Regions from separate parts of the Sulfitobacter pontiacus genome, predicted to be linked through region 2. Evidence: riboswitches for the same ligand, from Rfam matches in the RefSeq annotation. Region 2 holds a riboswitch; each other region holds the start of a gene.
What was found. A riboswitch is a leader RNA that binds a small molecule or an ion and turns the genes downstream of it on or off. The one in region 2 is predicted to bind cobalamin.
Positions count from the first base shown of each region.

Region 1: it holds a riboswitch for cobalamin, as region 2 does, so the genes downstream of both, bluB (5,6-dimethylbenzimidazole synthase) here and AB1495_RS04105 (DUF1636 domain-containing protein) in region 2, are expected to answer to the same signal.
Region 3: it holds a riboswitch for cobalamin, as region 2 does, so the genes downstream of both, AB1495_RS11305 (ABC transporter substrate-binding protein) here and AB1495_RS04105 (DUF1636 domain-containing protein) in region 2, are expected to answer to the same signal.

Region 1 is NZ_CP160849.1:1,874,547-1,879,047, reverse strand. Features, by position in the region: gene AB1495_RS09220 (hypothetical protein) at 1-38, opposite strand, end outside; tRNA gene AB1495_RS09215 (tRNA-Thr) at 123-197, shown strand; gene AB1495_RS09210 (hypothetical protein) at 400-1,398, opposite strand; gene bluB (5,6-dimethylbenzimidazole synthase) at 1,637-2,317, opposite strand; cobalamin riboswitch at 2,367-2,545, opposite strand; gene AB1495_RS09200 (hypothetical protein) at 2,582-3,343, opposite strand; gene AB1495_RS09195 (BCCT family transporter) at 3,710-4,501, shown strand, end outside.
Region 2 is NZ_CP160849.1:813,575-818,075, forward strand. Features, by position in the region: gene AB1495_RS04100 (cobyric acid synthase) at 1-745, opposite strand, end outside; cobalamin riboswitch at 913-1,131, shown strand; gene AB1495_RS04105 (DUF1636 domain-containing protein) at 1,225-1,605, shown strand; gene cobW (cobalamin biosynthesis protein CobW) at 1,602-2,636, shown strand; gene cobN (cobaltochelatase subunit CobN) at 2,643-4,501, shown strand, end outside.
Region 3 is NZ_CP160849.1:2,304,922-2,309,422, forward strand. Features, by position in the region: gene AB1495_RS11300 (iron ABC transporter permease) at 1-814, opposite strand, end outside; gene AB1495_RS11305 (ABC transporter substrate-binding protein) at 835-1,851, opposite strand; cobalamin riboswitch at 1,995-2,194, opposite strand; tRNA gene AB1495_RS11310 (tRNA-Glu) at 2,316-2,390, opposite strand; gene AB1495_RS11315 (SDR family oxidoreductase) at 2,575-3,522, opposite strand; gene AB1495_RS11320 (AraC family transcriptional regulator) at 3,690-4,501, shown strand, end outside.

The DNA.
Region 1 (4,501 bases), 1.1 Mb from region 2:
GGTTTTGGCGGCTTTTGTGGGGCGGTATCCTTTGACATGTCGATTGTCTAGCGCAGCGGACCGATATGGTCCAGATTACGCTTGCACCATATTGCGAATGGGTCTAATCACCCGCCCACAGTGCTGGAGTAGCTCAGTGGTAGAGCGCGTCATTGGTAATGACGAGGTCGGGAGTTCAATCCTCCCCTTCAGCACCAGATCCCCCCTTTAAACATATCGCTTTGCCCTGATGCCTTATTTAGCTGGCCTTATTTATCTGGCATTGCGGTTTTGGCATGTGCCATGGATGCGCCTGAAGGCGTCGCAGCGTTCCCTGCCCCGGAACATCCCGAATCACGATGGTATAAGAAAACCCCGACCGCTTGCGCCGCCGGGGTTTTGATTTTCACGTGAAGCAATTTAGCCGCGATATGTCAGACCGGCAAACAGACGGCCCTGATCGCGGTGGCGACCCCCATGGACCGACCCTGCGACAGATGCCACACCGGCAATCAGCGACGCAGCGGCCAGCACAAAGGCGGTCAGGATACCGGCGTTACGCGCGGTTTGCGCAGCCTCAACCGCTGCTTCTTTCGCCTCTGCCGCAGCTTGTTCAGCCTCGGCCTTGGCGGCGGCAACAGCGTCTTCGACTTCCTGACGTGCTTCCTGCGCTTGGGTCACAATCTGGTCCACACGCTCTTTCGCCTGCGCCTGGGTCAGATCGGTGCGTGCGGCAACAGCGCCGGCAAGATAGGTCCGGTCTTCCTCGCTCACCTCACCCGTGCGGTAGATATTCGCAACAATGCTGGCGGTCTGCTCTGCCAATTGCTCGGGATCGGCTGTCAGGGGGTCGACCTGATTGGGGCGCAGAAGCTGGTTCGACAGGTAATCTGTCGGATCATTCTTGGCCTCATCCGGGATGGCAGCACCCGCCGCATCGGCCAGTCCGGAGGCAGCACCTCCCACGGCAGAGCCCGCAGCTTCGACGACCGTACCAGCCGCTTTGCCTGCACCCGCTGCGACGTTGCCGGCAGTATTGGCTGCAAAGCTCAGCGCGCTTGATAGCATCACGGCGGTGATCACAGAGCCGAGGCCCCAAACAACCAGACCGTTGATCCCGTCACGTGCAGTGACTTCATCATCCGTGGCGCTTTCGACGCGGCGGCGCATGCGGCCCGCGATATAACCACCGGCCAGATAGGAGGCGACCAGCGTGATCACCATCCACAGCGCGGTCAGCACCAGTTCAAGCGTCGATGAATTGTCGGTTCCGTCCAGCGTGATCGACGACAGGCCAAGTGCCGCGCCGAAGGTGGTCAGCAAGAGGCCAATCGCCACAGCGACAACAGTGCCCGCGAAAATTGCGGGCCAGTCGACATAGGATCCATCGGCAGTTTTTTCAGTGAGTGTCGTGTTCATGTAAATGCCTCCCCGGCGTTTGCTTACGCCAAGCCGACCAGCGACAGCACCGCCATAACCACGACCACAAGACCAACGAGATAAATGATACCGCCCATTTTGAATACTTCCTCTTTGCGTGCCAGACGCGGGATGCACTGGCTTCACAAAGGCAACGTCAGGGAACCGGCATAGTTCCGCTGACCGCGCAAATTACCCGTACTGCGGGAGATGACAACGTGAGCGGGACGGACGGTGACTACGGGTCGCCCTGCCACGTACCGTCAAAGATCATCTCGTCCACGGGGAGCCGTTTGCTCCAGCCTTTCACCTCAAGTTCGGGCGTCTGGTAAAGCTCGTCCACGTGGCCCAGACACAGGTAGCCGACGATTTCTATCCGGTCGGGGATCTTCAACAGGTCACGCAGATCGGCATCGCGGAACACGCTGACCCAGCCCATCCCGATGCCCTCGGCGCGGGCGGCAAGCCAGAGGTTCTGGATCGCGCAGACGGTGCTATAAAGATCCATGCTTTGATTATGGGTGCGCCCCAGCACGACCTTACCGCCACGGCTGCGGTCACAGGTCACGCAGATATTGACCGGCGCCTTGCGGATGCCTTCGAGCTTCAGCGACCTGTAGGTTGTCTGGCGGTCGCCCTCGAACATCTGGGCGGCTTCCTCGTTGGCGCGGTTGAAGGCTTGCCAGACCTGATCGCGTGCGGCCTGATCGCGGATGACGATGAAATTCCACGGCTGTGACAACCCGACGGACGGTGCGTGATGCGCGGCGGTCAGTATGCGGTGCAACACATCCTCGGCCACTGGATCGGGTAAAAACTGATCGCGTACATCGCGGCGGGTAAAGATCGCCTTGTAGACGGCGTCGCGTTCAGCATCTGAAAAAGGCGCGGCGGGTGCCAGCGCAGAGGGTATCGGCATTGTTCAGTCCCCAACAATACGTTTATGCGCCAATCCCGCTGTCCATGCGGGGCAAGCTGTACTGTCTGGCCGGTCTTCTGACTTAGGGTCGTCTGGTCCGCGCGCCTTCCCGGAATAATCCAGTGGCCTATGCGCAAACCATCCCCATTACAGCGTTGGGCACGTGCCGGAGTTTCACCAGCTTCCCGATTCTTCCGCGGGGCGGACACCAGACCCGGCCATTGGGCCACGGCTGTCCGCCCGGAACAAGCCCTAACGCGGGGATCAGCCGCGTTTGGTTGCGAAAATCTTCTTCATTACGGCGTCGAACTCGTTCCACGAGATGACGGCCTTGTTGCCTGCATAGCCGTGATAATAGGACCGCCCGTTAGAGGTCGGGAAACCAGCCCAGATACGCGCGAGGTTTTCCATAAAGCGGTGGCGGCTGATCTTGCCTTTCTTGAAGGCGTTAAACCCCGCATCGACCAGAAGGATATCCGCCAGCCCGTCCTGCACCGCCGAGGTAAAGCGGTCATTCTTGCTCAGGCCCGCCTGTCGCACCAGACTGCGCAGTGTGGACGGAATGAACTGATATCGACCGATGGCATGCGGTTGGCCCGGCGTGCGGTCGATCCAGCGGTAGATCTCGCCGATGGTCATTTGCGTCGGACGCTGTGGCGGCAGCCGTTTGGCCCCGTATTGCACGGCGTCATAGCCCTTCGGACCTGCCTCGGCCCAAGCGATGAGACTTTTAAGGTCGGCGGCAGTGCTGACCCCGCTGAGCTCTTGGAAAGACCGGCTGCGGCTGCTCACGGTCTTGGACCGGACCTGCGCTTTGGGCTGGACCTTATGGCGCAGCTTGATCTGCCCCTGCCCTGCGGATTGCATGACGTTGAACGAGATGTCGCTTTGCATGGCAGAGCGCGCACCGGACAGGCTGAACCCTTCGGCGCTGACAGTGGTAGCGGCCAGAAGTGCCGCGGTTGCGATAATTGGTAGTGTGCAAGTAACTTTCATATCATCCCCCATGATGAAAAAATTTGTCATGGGACCATGGTGACCGCAGACGCCCACGCTTTCATTTGCGCAAGCAGGTGGGTCGGGGCCATGGACGGATAGGACGGCATATCTTTTGGGATAGGGCGCTATCCCGCGGTGCGGTTGCCCCCTCCGTTCAGACGGGCTTGGGCATTGCGGCACGCGGATCCGCCCCGTTGTTTCACCCGAATCCAAAGAGGGGATTCGCGGTAAAGCACGGAAAAAACGCATAGCCCGCGACCCGCAAACGGGGCGTCAAGCCCGCATCCGGGGGCTAAGCCATGATATTCATTTACTTAATTCCCGCGCAGCGGTGGTCGTTTTGTCGGAGTTGCGCTATGATTAGTCGCAAATACATAAAATGGAGAGCATCTAATGACAGATGAAACGTCGCCGGGTATCCCGACACCCGACGGGGCCGCTGCCGTAATCGACACGGATTACGAGATCGGCCAAGACAACAAAGAAGGCAGCGTGGGGCCCTTCGGCTTCGACATTCACAACCCGGTCTTCGCGATCTCGGGTGTGTGTATTGTTGCCTTTGTATTCTATACACTCGCGCTGCCCGAACAGTCTGGCGCGCTGTTCACATGGCTGTTCTCGTCGGTGACAAAGGGCTTTGACTGGTTCTTTATCTCTGCCGGCAACATCTTTGTGCTGTTCTGCCTGTTCCTGATCATCACGCCTTTGGGCCGTGTGCGTCTTGGCGGGGCCGAAGCAAGCCCCGACTATACCTACCTTGGATGGTTCTCGATGCTGTTCGCGGCGGGCATGGGCATCGGTCTGATGTTCTATGGCGTCTCTGAACCGCTATCGCATTTCTCGAGCTCCATGGGCGGCACCGCTGTTGGCGAAGACGGCCTGCGCACCGATTGGGCACCTTTGGGCGCGGCCGCGGGCGATCAGGCCGAAGCGGTGCGTCTGGGTATGGCGGCCACGATCTACCACTGGGGCCTGCACCCCTGGGCGATCTATGCCGTTGTTGGTCTGGCGCTGGCGCTGTTCAGCTATAACAAGGGTCTTCCCCTGACTATCCGCTCTGCCTTTTACCCGATCCTGGGGGAACGCGTCTGGGGCTGGCCCGGTCACGTGATCGACATTCTCGCCGTATTTGCAACGCTCTTTGGTCTGGCGACATCGCTTGGTCTGGGCGCCACGCAAGCCAAC
Region 2 (4,501 bases):
CGTCGGAGGGCGCGCGCGACAGGTCTACCGCGTCTTCGGCGGGCAGCAGATGCGCGTTGGCGAACCACGGCAATGTGCCGAACCCCGTCCAGCCGGTGCGGCGTTCAATCTCGCGGTAGCCGTCGTCAAAAAGGCTGACATCGCCGCGGAACTTGTTGACCAGAAAGCCGGTGATCATTGCCGCGTCCTTTGGGTCCATCACCACTTGGGTGCCGACGATCTGGGCGATGACGCCGCCACGGTTGATATCTCCGGCCAAGACAACGGGGACACCTGCGGCGCGGGCAAAGCCCATATTGGCAAGGTCGTTCTGGCGCAGGTTCGTTTCAGCCGGGCTGCCCGCCCCTTCAACGATGATCAGATCGGCGCTTTGCCCGAGGATACCGAAGCTTTCGAGCACGGGGGCCATCAACCCTGCGCGGGCCTTGCTGAAGTCACGCGCTTGCAGGGTGCTGTGGCGCTGCCCTTGCACGATCACCTGCGACCCGCTGTCGGTTTCGGGTTTCAGCAGGATGGGGTTCATATGCACCGACAGGGGCCGTCTGCAGGCGATCGCTTGCAGGGCCTGTGCGCGGCCGATCTCTCCGCCGTCCTCGGTGACGGCGGCGTTGTTCGACATGTTCTGCGGCTTGAACGGCGCGACGGAAAGCCCCCGACGCGTGGCCGCGCGGCACAGGCCCGCCACCAGCATGGATTTCCCCACATTCGATCCGGTGCCCTGGATCATGATGGCGCGGGTGGGCATGGCGGGACCTCGTGTTTTTTGTGCAGTCATTGGTGTCAGCCTGCGGTGATCCCGTCAAGCGTCCGCGCGTGCCCCCTGCGCATTGGTCGCCCGCGGGAAAATCCGCGCAAAGCGGGTTTGGCCCCTGCGTTATGACAGGCGCAGCTTGACAGAGGCGGGCAAATGACCAATGCAGGGCGTATGTTGGTTCCTGTCCCAGACAGGCGAAGAGGGAACGCGATACGCATTGATCCAGCCTTGGGTCAGCGCCAAGCGCAGCCGCCCCCGCGACCGTGACCGGAGAGAGCTTTCAACCACTGGCCCGCAGGCTGGGAAGGTGAAGGTTCGCAAGGCAAGCTGCCTTAGATCCGCAAGCCGGGAGACCTGCCAGCATAGTTTGTAACGGGCGAACGGGGTGTTTCGCGACTGGCCTAGAACGCTGTTCGCATGTCGTTCGCTGCTGGCGATCCCCCTTGGCCCATCGACGTATGAGGCAAGATATGACCACCACGGATCAACCGGTCACCGTCACCATCTGCACCACCTGTCGCGCAGGTCAGATCACCGCCGAGGACGCGCCGCGCCCCGGCCAACAGCTGTTTGACGCGCTGTCGGGGCATCTGCCCGACGGTGTGCAGCTGCGCGGAGCCGAATGTCTGTCGGCCTGTTCGCGGGGCTGTTCGATGGTCCTGTCGGGTGGGCCGTCGCGCTGGACTTATGTGTATGGCGATCTCGACACTGACGCGCATTTGTCCGATATCGTGAATGGCGTCTCTGCCTATGCCCAGACCTCTGATGGCGTGGTGCCCTGGCGCGAACGCCCCGTGGTCTTCCGCAAACAATCCATCGCCCGCATTCCCCCACAGGAGCCTACCGAATGACCAACCTTACCAAAATCCCCGTTACCGTGATCACCGGCTTTCTGGGCGCTGGCAAAACCACCTTTATCCGTCACCTGATGGAGAACGCGGGCTCCAAGCGTCTGGCCGTGCTGGTCAATGAATTCGGCACCGCCGGTGTGGATGGCGACATCCTGAAATCCTGCGCGATTGACAATTGCCCCGCCGAGAACATCGTCGAGCTGGCAAACGGCTGTATCTGCTGCACCGTGGCCGATGACTTTATCCCCACCATCGAAGCCCTGATGGCCCTGCCCGAAACGCCTGATCATATCCTGATCGAGACGTCGGGGCTGGCGCTGCCAAAGCCCTTGCTCAAGGCGTTTGACTGGCCAGCGATCCGGTCGCGCATCACCGTGGACGGCGTGATTACGCTTGCCGATGCCGAAGCCGTGGTCAGCGGGCAGTTCGCCCCCGATCTGGAGGCCGTGGCCGCGCAGCGCGATGCCGACGACAGTCTGGACCACGAAACGCCTTTGTCCGAGGTGTTTGAAGACCAAATCGCCTGCGCCGACATCGTGCTGCTGTCGAAGGCCGATCTGGCGGGCCCCGAGGGCGTCGAGGCTGCGCGCAAGGTGATCGAGGCGCATGCGCCGCGCAAGCTGCCGATCATTCCGATGACCGAAGGCGTGATCGACCCGCGCGTTGTGCTGGGTCTGGAAGCCGCCGCCGAAGATGACATCGACGCGCGCCCCAGCCACCACGACGGGCATGATGATCACGAACATGACGACTTTGAAAGCGTGGTGATCGACATGGGCGAGGTCGCCGATGTCGCCACCCTTGAGGCCGCCGTGTTGCGCTTGGCGCGCGAACAGAAAATCCTGCGCGTCAAAGGGTATATCGCCGTTCAGGACAAACCGATGCGTCTGCTTGTGCAGGCCGTGGGCGAGCGCGTGCGCAGCCAGTTCGACCGCCCTTGGGGGGACACGCCGCGCCGCAGCCAACTGGTTGTGATCGCAGAGCATGATCACGTGAACGAAGCCGCGATCCGCGCGGTGCTGGAGGGCTAAGCCGCCATGCATGTCGTCTTTCGCGAAAGCCACGGACTGGACCAAAGCGATCTGCCCCAAGACCTGGGGCAGACGCCGGCGGATCTGGTGGTGCTGTCCTTTTCGGACAGTGATCTGGGGGCTTTCGCGGCGGGCTGGCATCGTGCGGAAGGGGGCTTGCCGTCGTTGCGGCTGGCCAATCTGGTCGCGCTGAAACATCCGTTGTCGGTCGATACCTATGCCGAACAGACCCTTGCAGGGGCCAAGGCGGTATTGGTGCGGCTGATCGGGGGCGAAAGCTATTGGCCTTACGGGCTGGCGACCTTGCAGGATATGGCGCGCAAACAGCAGATCGCGCTGGCGGTGCTGCCTGCGGACGGCCAACCCGACCCGCGGCTCGACGCACTGTCGACGCTGCCGCATTCGACGTTAAGACGCTTGCAACATCTGTGCGATACGGGCGGGGCGGTGGCTGCGCAGGCGGCACTGGCGCAGCTGTCGCTGGCCGCAGGGCTTTACGCGGGGCCGGCCAAAGGGGCCAAGACCGTGCCCGAGGCGGGGTTCTACCGCCCCCACACCGGTGTGATCCCCGCGCCGGAACCATCTGACAAGCCGCGCGCCATTGTGACCTTCTACCGGTCCTATTTGACGGCTGCCGATACCGATCCTGTGGATGCGCTGATCACCGCACTCGACGCGCGCGGCTTTGACGCCGTGGGGCTCTTCGCGCCCAGCCTCAAGGGGGACACCGCGCCGTGGATCGCGCAGCAGATCGCCCGGCTTGATCCGGCGGTGATCGTGAACGCCACCGCTTTCTCCGCCCAGCGCGGGCCGGATGAACCCTCGGTCCTGGGCGCATCGGATTGCCCCGTGGTGCAGGTCGCCCTATCGACCGCGCGTCGGCGCGATTGGGCCGAATCAGAGCGCGGGCTGTCGCCCACCGATCTGGCGATGCATGTCGTCTTGCCCGAGGTGGATGGCCGTCTGTTCGGCGGTGTCGTCAGCTTTAAGCAGCCCGGCAAACGGGACGAGGCGCTGCAATACAGCCGTTTCGCCCATCGCGCCGACGCGAACCGCGTGGATTTTATCGCCGATCGCGTGCAGCGCTTGCACCAGCTAGGGGTGCAGGACAACGCGGCAAAGTCTGTGGGGGTGGTGCTGTCCACCTACCCCGGCAAAGGTTGGAACATGGCCCATGCGCTGGGGTTGGATGCGCTGGCTTCGTTGCGGGTGATGACAGCGCAACTGGCGGCACAGGGCTATGACGTGGATGCGGGGGACTTTGCCGATACGCAAACGGTTGCCAGCCGTCTTTGCACCGAAACGCTCCGCTGGCCGCTGGCCGCGTATGAGGCCGCGCTTGCAAAGCTGCCACAGGCGTTGCGCGATGACCTGACCGACAGCTGGGGCGCGCCGCAGGATGATCCGCTGTTTCACGACGGGGCGTTCTGTTTTCCGGCGCTGCGCAGTGGCAAGCTGCTGGTCGCCTTGCAACCCGAACGCGGGGCGCTGGCCGAACGGGATGATGACTATCACGACCTGAGCCGCACGCCGCGCCCGGGCTATGTCGCCTTCTATCTGTGGCTGCAACAGCAGGCGGATGCGATGGTGCATGTCGGGGCCCATGGCACGCTGGAATGGCTGCCGGGCAAATCCGTCGCCCTGTCTGACGCCTGCTGGCCCGAGGCGCTGATCGGCCCGATGCCGGTGATCTATCCCTTTATCGTCAATGACCCCGGCGAGGCCGCGCAGGCCAAACGCCGTATCGGGGCCGTGACCGTGGGCCATATGCCTCCCCCGTTGGTGACATCGAAACTGCCCGATGCATTCGGACGGTTGGAACGGCTGCTGGATGAATACTCGACCGCGGACGGGCTGGACCCTGC
Region 3 (4,501 bases), 1.5 Mb from region 2:
GCCCGACAAAGCCTATCGCCCCGACCACCGAGACCATTACCGCCGTGACCAACGCCGCCGTGCCGATCAGCAGCAACTGCACGCGGCGCACCGGAATGCCCAAGGACGCTGCGCTGTCGCTGCCGAAGGTAAAGGCATCCAGCGCGCGGGCGTGCCACAGGCAGGCCAGCAGCCCGATCATCGCCGCGGGCAGGGCGCTTAGTACATCGGGCCAGCGCACGCCCGACATATTCCCCAAAAGCCAGAACATGATGGCACGGGCCTGTTCGGCATTGGCCGATTTCGTGATCATCAGCGCGGTCAGAGCGTTGAACATCTGGCTGCCCGCAATACCGGCCAGCACGATCACGCCCGCGGCCCGCAGGCCCACACCGCCCCCTGCCGCCTGCGCCAGCAAGGCCACAAAAGCGAAAGCCACCAGCGCCCCGCTGAACGCACCGATAGACAGCGAGATAGCACCACCCCCCAGCCCGAGGATGGTCACCGCAACAGCGCCGGTGGACGCCCCCGCAGAGATGCCCAGCAGATAGGGATCCGCCAGCGCATTGCGCAGCAGTGCTTGCAGCACGACGCCCGACAGCGCCAGACCGGCGCCGCAGCACATTGCCACCACGGCCCGCGCCATGCGGTAGTTCCACACGATGCCCTCGTCGATCTTGTCCACCGCATAGCCCGCGTTCAGCGCCTTGTTGGCCAGCACCTTCAGCACCACCAGCGGCGGGATAGAGACCTCGCCGATGGCCGCACCAAACAGCAGTGCGGCCAGCAGCACCGGCGGGATGATCACCCACCAGTGCCACTGCGGCCTGCGCATCACAGAGCGGTCGATTGCGGTCATTCGGCCAGATCAAAACCGGACAGCGCGTCAGCCATCGTTTCCAACGCATAGATCGCACGCACGGTCGGGTCCATCGCATGGGCGTCCATGGTGATGATGCGGCCCTCTTTCACCGCGGTCATCTCGCGGGCGACGGGATCGTTCATCAGGAAGGCGCGCTTTTTCTCGATGTCATCCGCAGGGAAGCGGCGGCGGTCCATTTTGGCGAGCACGATGAAAGTCGGGTCGGATTTTGCCAGAGTCTCCCATCCGACCAGCGGCCATTCCTCGGCCGAGGTCACGACGTTTTCAACGCCAAGCTTGTCCATCATATAGGCGGGCACACCCTGTTGACCTGCGACATAAGGGTCCGCCGCCATCTCGGACGACGAGAACCAGAACAGCGCCGAGGTGCCTTGGGGCAGGTTCAGCGATTTGGCTTTCTCGACCGCCTTTGCCTCGCGCGATTGCAGGTCTGCCAGCAGCGTGGCACCGGCGTCTTGCGCGTTGTAGATGAGGGCGAGCTCTTCGATGCTGGTATACAGCTGCTGGGTCGTGAACAGTTCAGATCGCGTGCCGTCCGCGCCGACAGAATTATCCTTGGCCGCGCAATCGGTGGGCATCACATAGGTCGGCACGCCCACCTCGTGAAAGCTGTCGCGGGTGCCGACCATACCTTCGGGGCCGACGTGCCATTCATACATCACGGTGACCAGATCGGGGCGTTTGCCCAACACGCTTTCAAAGCTGGGATCGTTGTCCGCCAGCCGTTCAATCGCATCGTTGGTGTCTTTGAACTCTGGCAAAACGGGGCTGAACCAGACAGAGGTTCCCGCGATCCGGTCCTGTTGACCCAGCAGATACAGGATCTCTGTCGTGGATTGCCCGATGGTCACGGTGGTCTGGGGCGCCGCATCAAAGCTGAGCGTATGGCCGCAGTTGTCGATGGTCAGCGGATAGTCTGTCTCTGCGCCAAGCGCGGTGCTGCCTGCGAGGCTCGCAATCAGGGTCAGGATGGAAAAAAATGTTTTCATATCAAGGGCTCCGGTTGGTCCGATGCCGGGGTCTTTGAATAGAAAGAGAAGGGGCCAGCCAAACGGCGCGCGGGCGCATTTTGGTCTGCGCGTGTGGTAAGATCCGGTCCCATCATCATCCTCTCCCGAGCAACCCCGCCCGGTGTTTCAGGTTCAGTGTCGGCAGGTCTCCTGACTGACGGATCGCGGCTGTCCCCGCCTTCCCGGACCTTTAGGCCCAGTGGCATGATGGAGGTAGCTCACCGTCTACAGTTGCGGGGGCAGTTCCGGTTCATCCACAGCAAAGCGCGGATGGCGAATTCCCTATTATTTCCCGAAGGAAACCGACCCGGTTTCGATGACAGTTGTCCGCCGACCCGTCAAGTTGCGTTTTGCGGTCATCATCGCGTGACAAAGGCAAATAACGCGGGCCACGGTTCCGCAGAACGGGCGAGAGGCACATAACAAACGGAAGGAAAACCAAGTGGCAGCCCGTAGGGGAGTCGAACCCCTCTTTTCAGGTTGAAAACCTGACGTCCTAACCGATAGACGAACGGGCCACTTAACTTGTGAGCGCTTCTTTAGGCAAAGCCATCGGCGGGCGCAAGTGCAAGCCGCATGAGAAAGCGGGGAAGTACGGCAAAAAAATCACAGATTTTGATGCCGTATTCTAAGGGGCGTATGGCGAGGGGGAATCGTCGCGTGAAACGCGCGCCGCGCGCGGGATGAGGGCGCGCGTTTCCCTTAGATTTCCCAGTGAAAACCCGTCGCTTTTTCGGAGACGGCCCAGAGTTTCTCCATCACGGGTTTGTCGTAGGCATGAGGGTTCAGCGTGCCTTTGCCAACGGGCCCTCCGGTTTGCATCCATCCGGTCGGGCCATAAAGCGCGCGCTGCGCCAACCCGTCTTCGGTCGCGCACATGACCTCGGGATACGCGCCTTTTTCGGCGGATTGCACCAGTGGCGTCTTGCTCATCATCCACCAGGTGACCCGTGTGAACAGCCCGCCGCTTGTGCTGATCAGCGAGGTCGCCGACGCGCCGGGGTGGCAGACGTATACCTCAACGCGGCTATCGGTGGCTTTCAGCCGGTCCTGAAGCTTATAGGCAAACATCATCTGCGCCAGCTTGCTTTGGCTGTAGACCGCGTTGGCGCTATAGTTCTTGTCCCAGTTCATGTCGTCGAACTGGATCGTCTTGATCCCCATGTTGTACCCGAGGCTGGACACCACGACGATGCGGCCCGCGCTTTCCTGAATGCGATCAAACAGCATTCCGCACAGCAGGAAGTGCCCATAGTGGTTGGTGCCAAGCTGGCTTTCGAACCCGTCAACGGTCAGTTGCTGTGTTGGCACCTGCGCGATGGCAGCGTTGCAGATCAGCGCGTCAATCCGGGGAACGGTGCGTTTCACCTCCTCCGCCGCGGCGCGCACGCTGGCCAGATCAGACAGATCCATCCGCACAAAGCTCACCTCGGCGTTGGCACCGAACGTGTCCTTGAGCGTTTTTACCGCGGCGATGGACTTATCGGCGTTGCGGTTCAGCATGACGACTTTTGCCCCCTTGGACAGCAGGATGCGCGTGGCCTGAAAGCCCGCACCGGCCGTCGTGCCGGTGATGAGATATGTTTTCCCCTTGAGCGATCCAAGGCGATCAGGTGTCCAGCCTTTGGGTCCGAAAGTCGTGTCCTTCATCGTCATGTTCCTTTTCGATGTCAGCGCGGCAGCGATGCGCGCTGTGTTTGATGTTGAAGAGTAAATAGCTCTCGGCTGTCTCTCAAAACAGGCGAGATCGTCGCGAATACTTGCCTGATTGTATCACGCGCTTGCGAAAGGCGGATGTGACGCAGTAGATTGCCCTCATGAGCAAAGACCAGATCAAACAGCTAATCAGGAACAACGCGACCCAAGAGGGGCTGACGGGAACCGGCATTGACGGGGTGCGCCTGTTTCGGGCCACGCAGTCGATTCCTTGCGTGCCGGCGGTCTATGAACCCAGCGTTATTGCGATCGTCAGCGGGGCGAAAGAGGCCGTGCTGGACGGGCACAGGTACATCTATGACGACAGCCGATATATGTGCTGCCCGATGTCGATGCCGGTGAAGGCCGGCACGCCGACCGCCTCTGCCGAAAGCCCGCTCTACGGGGTTATCATTTCGCTCGATAAGCGGGTGATGACAGAACTGTCGATGGAGATGGAAAATACCGGCAATGTGATTCCCGAGGTCAAAGGCGGTTTACGCGCGCAGGGGATCAGGCTGGCCGCTTGGGATGATGCCTTTGCCGACGCGCTGCTGCGTTTGCTGCAATTGGGTGGCAATCCGGCGGATACGGCGATCCTTGGCGAGGCACGGCTGCGCGAGCTTTACTACGCGATCCTGAAGGGCGAGGCAGGGCGTTTTGCCAGACAGGCCTTCGGCGCGGGCAATGCGATCGCACGGTCGATCGCGCATGTATCCTCTCACCTGGACGCGCCGATCTCTATTGATGATATGGCGTCCCGCGCCGGGATGAGCCGCGCCGCCTTTCACCGCAAGTTCAAGCAGGTGACGACGATGGCCCCGATCCAGTTTGTCAAATCCATGCGGCTCAACAATGCGGCGATGAAGATCGCAGGCGGCATGTCCGTGAACGAGGCGGCGGTTGATGTAGGATATGTCAGCCCGTCGCAATT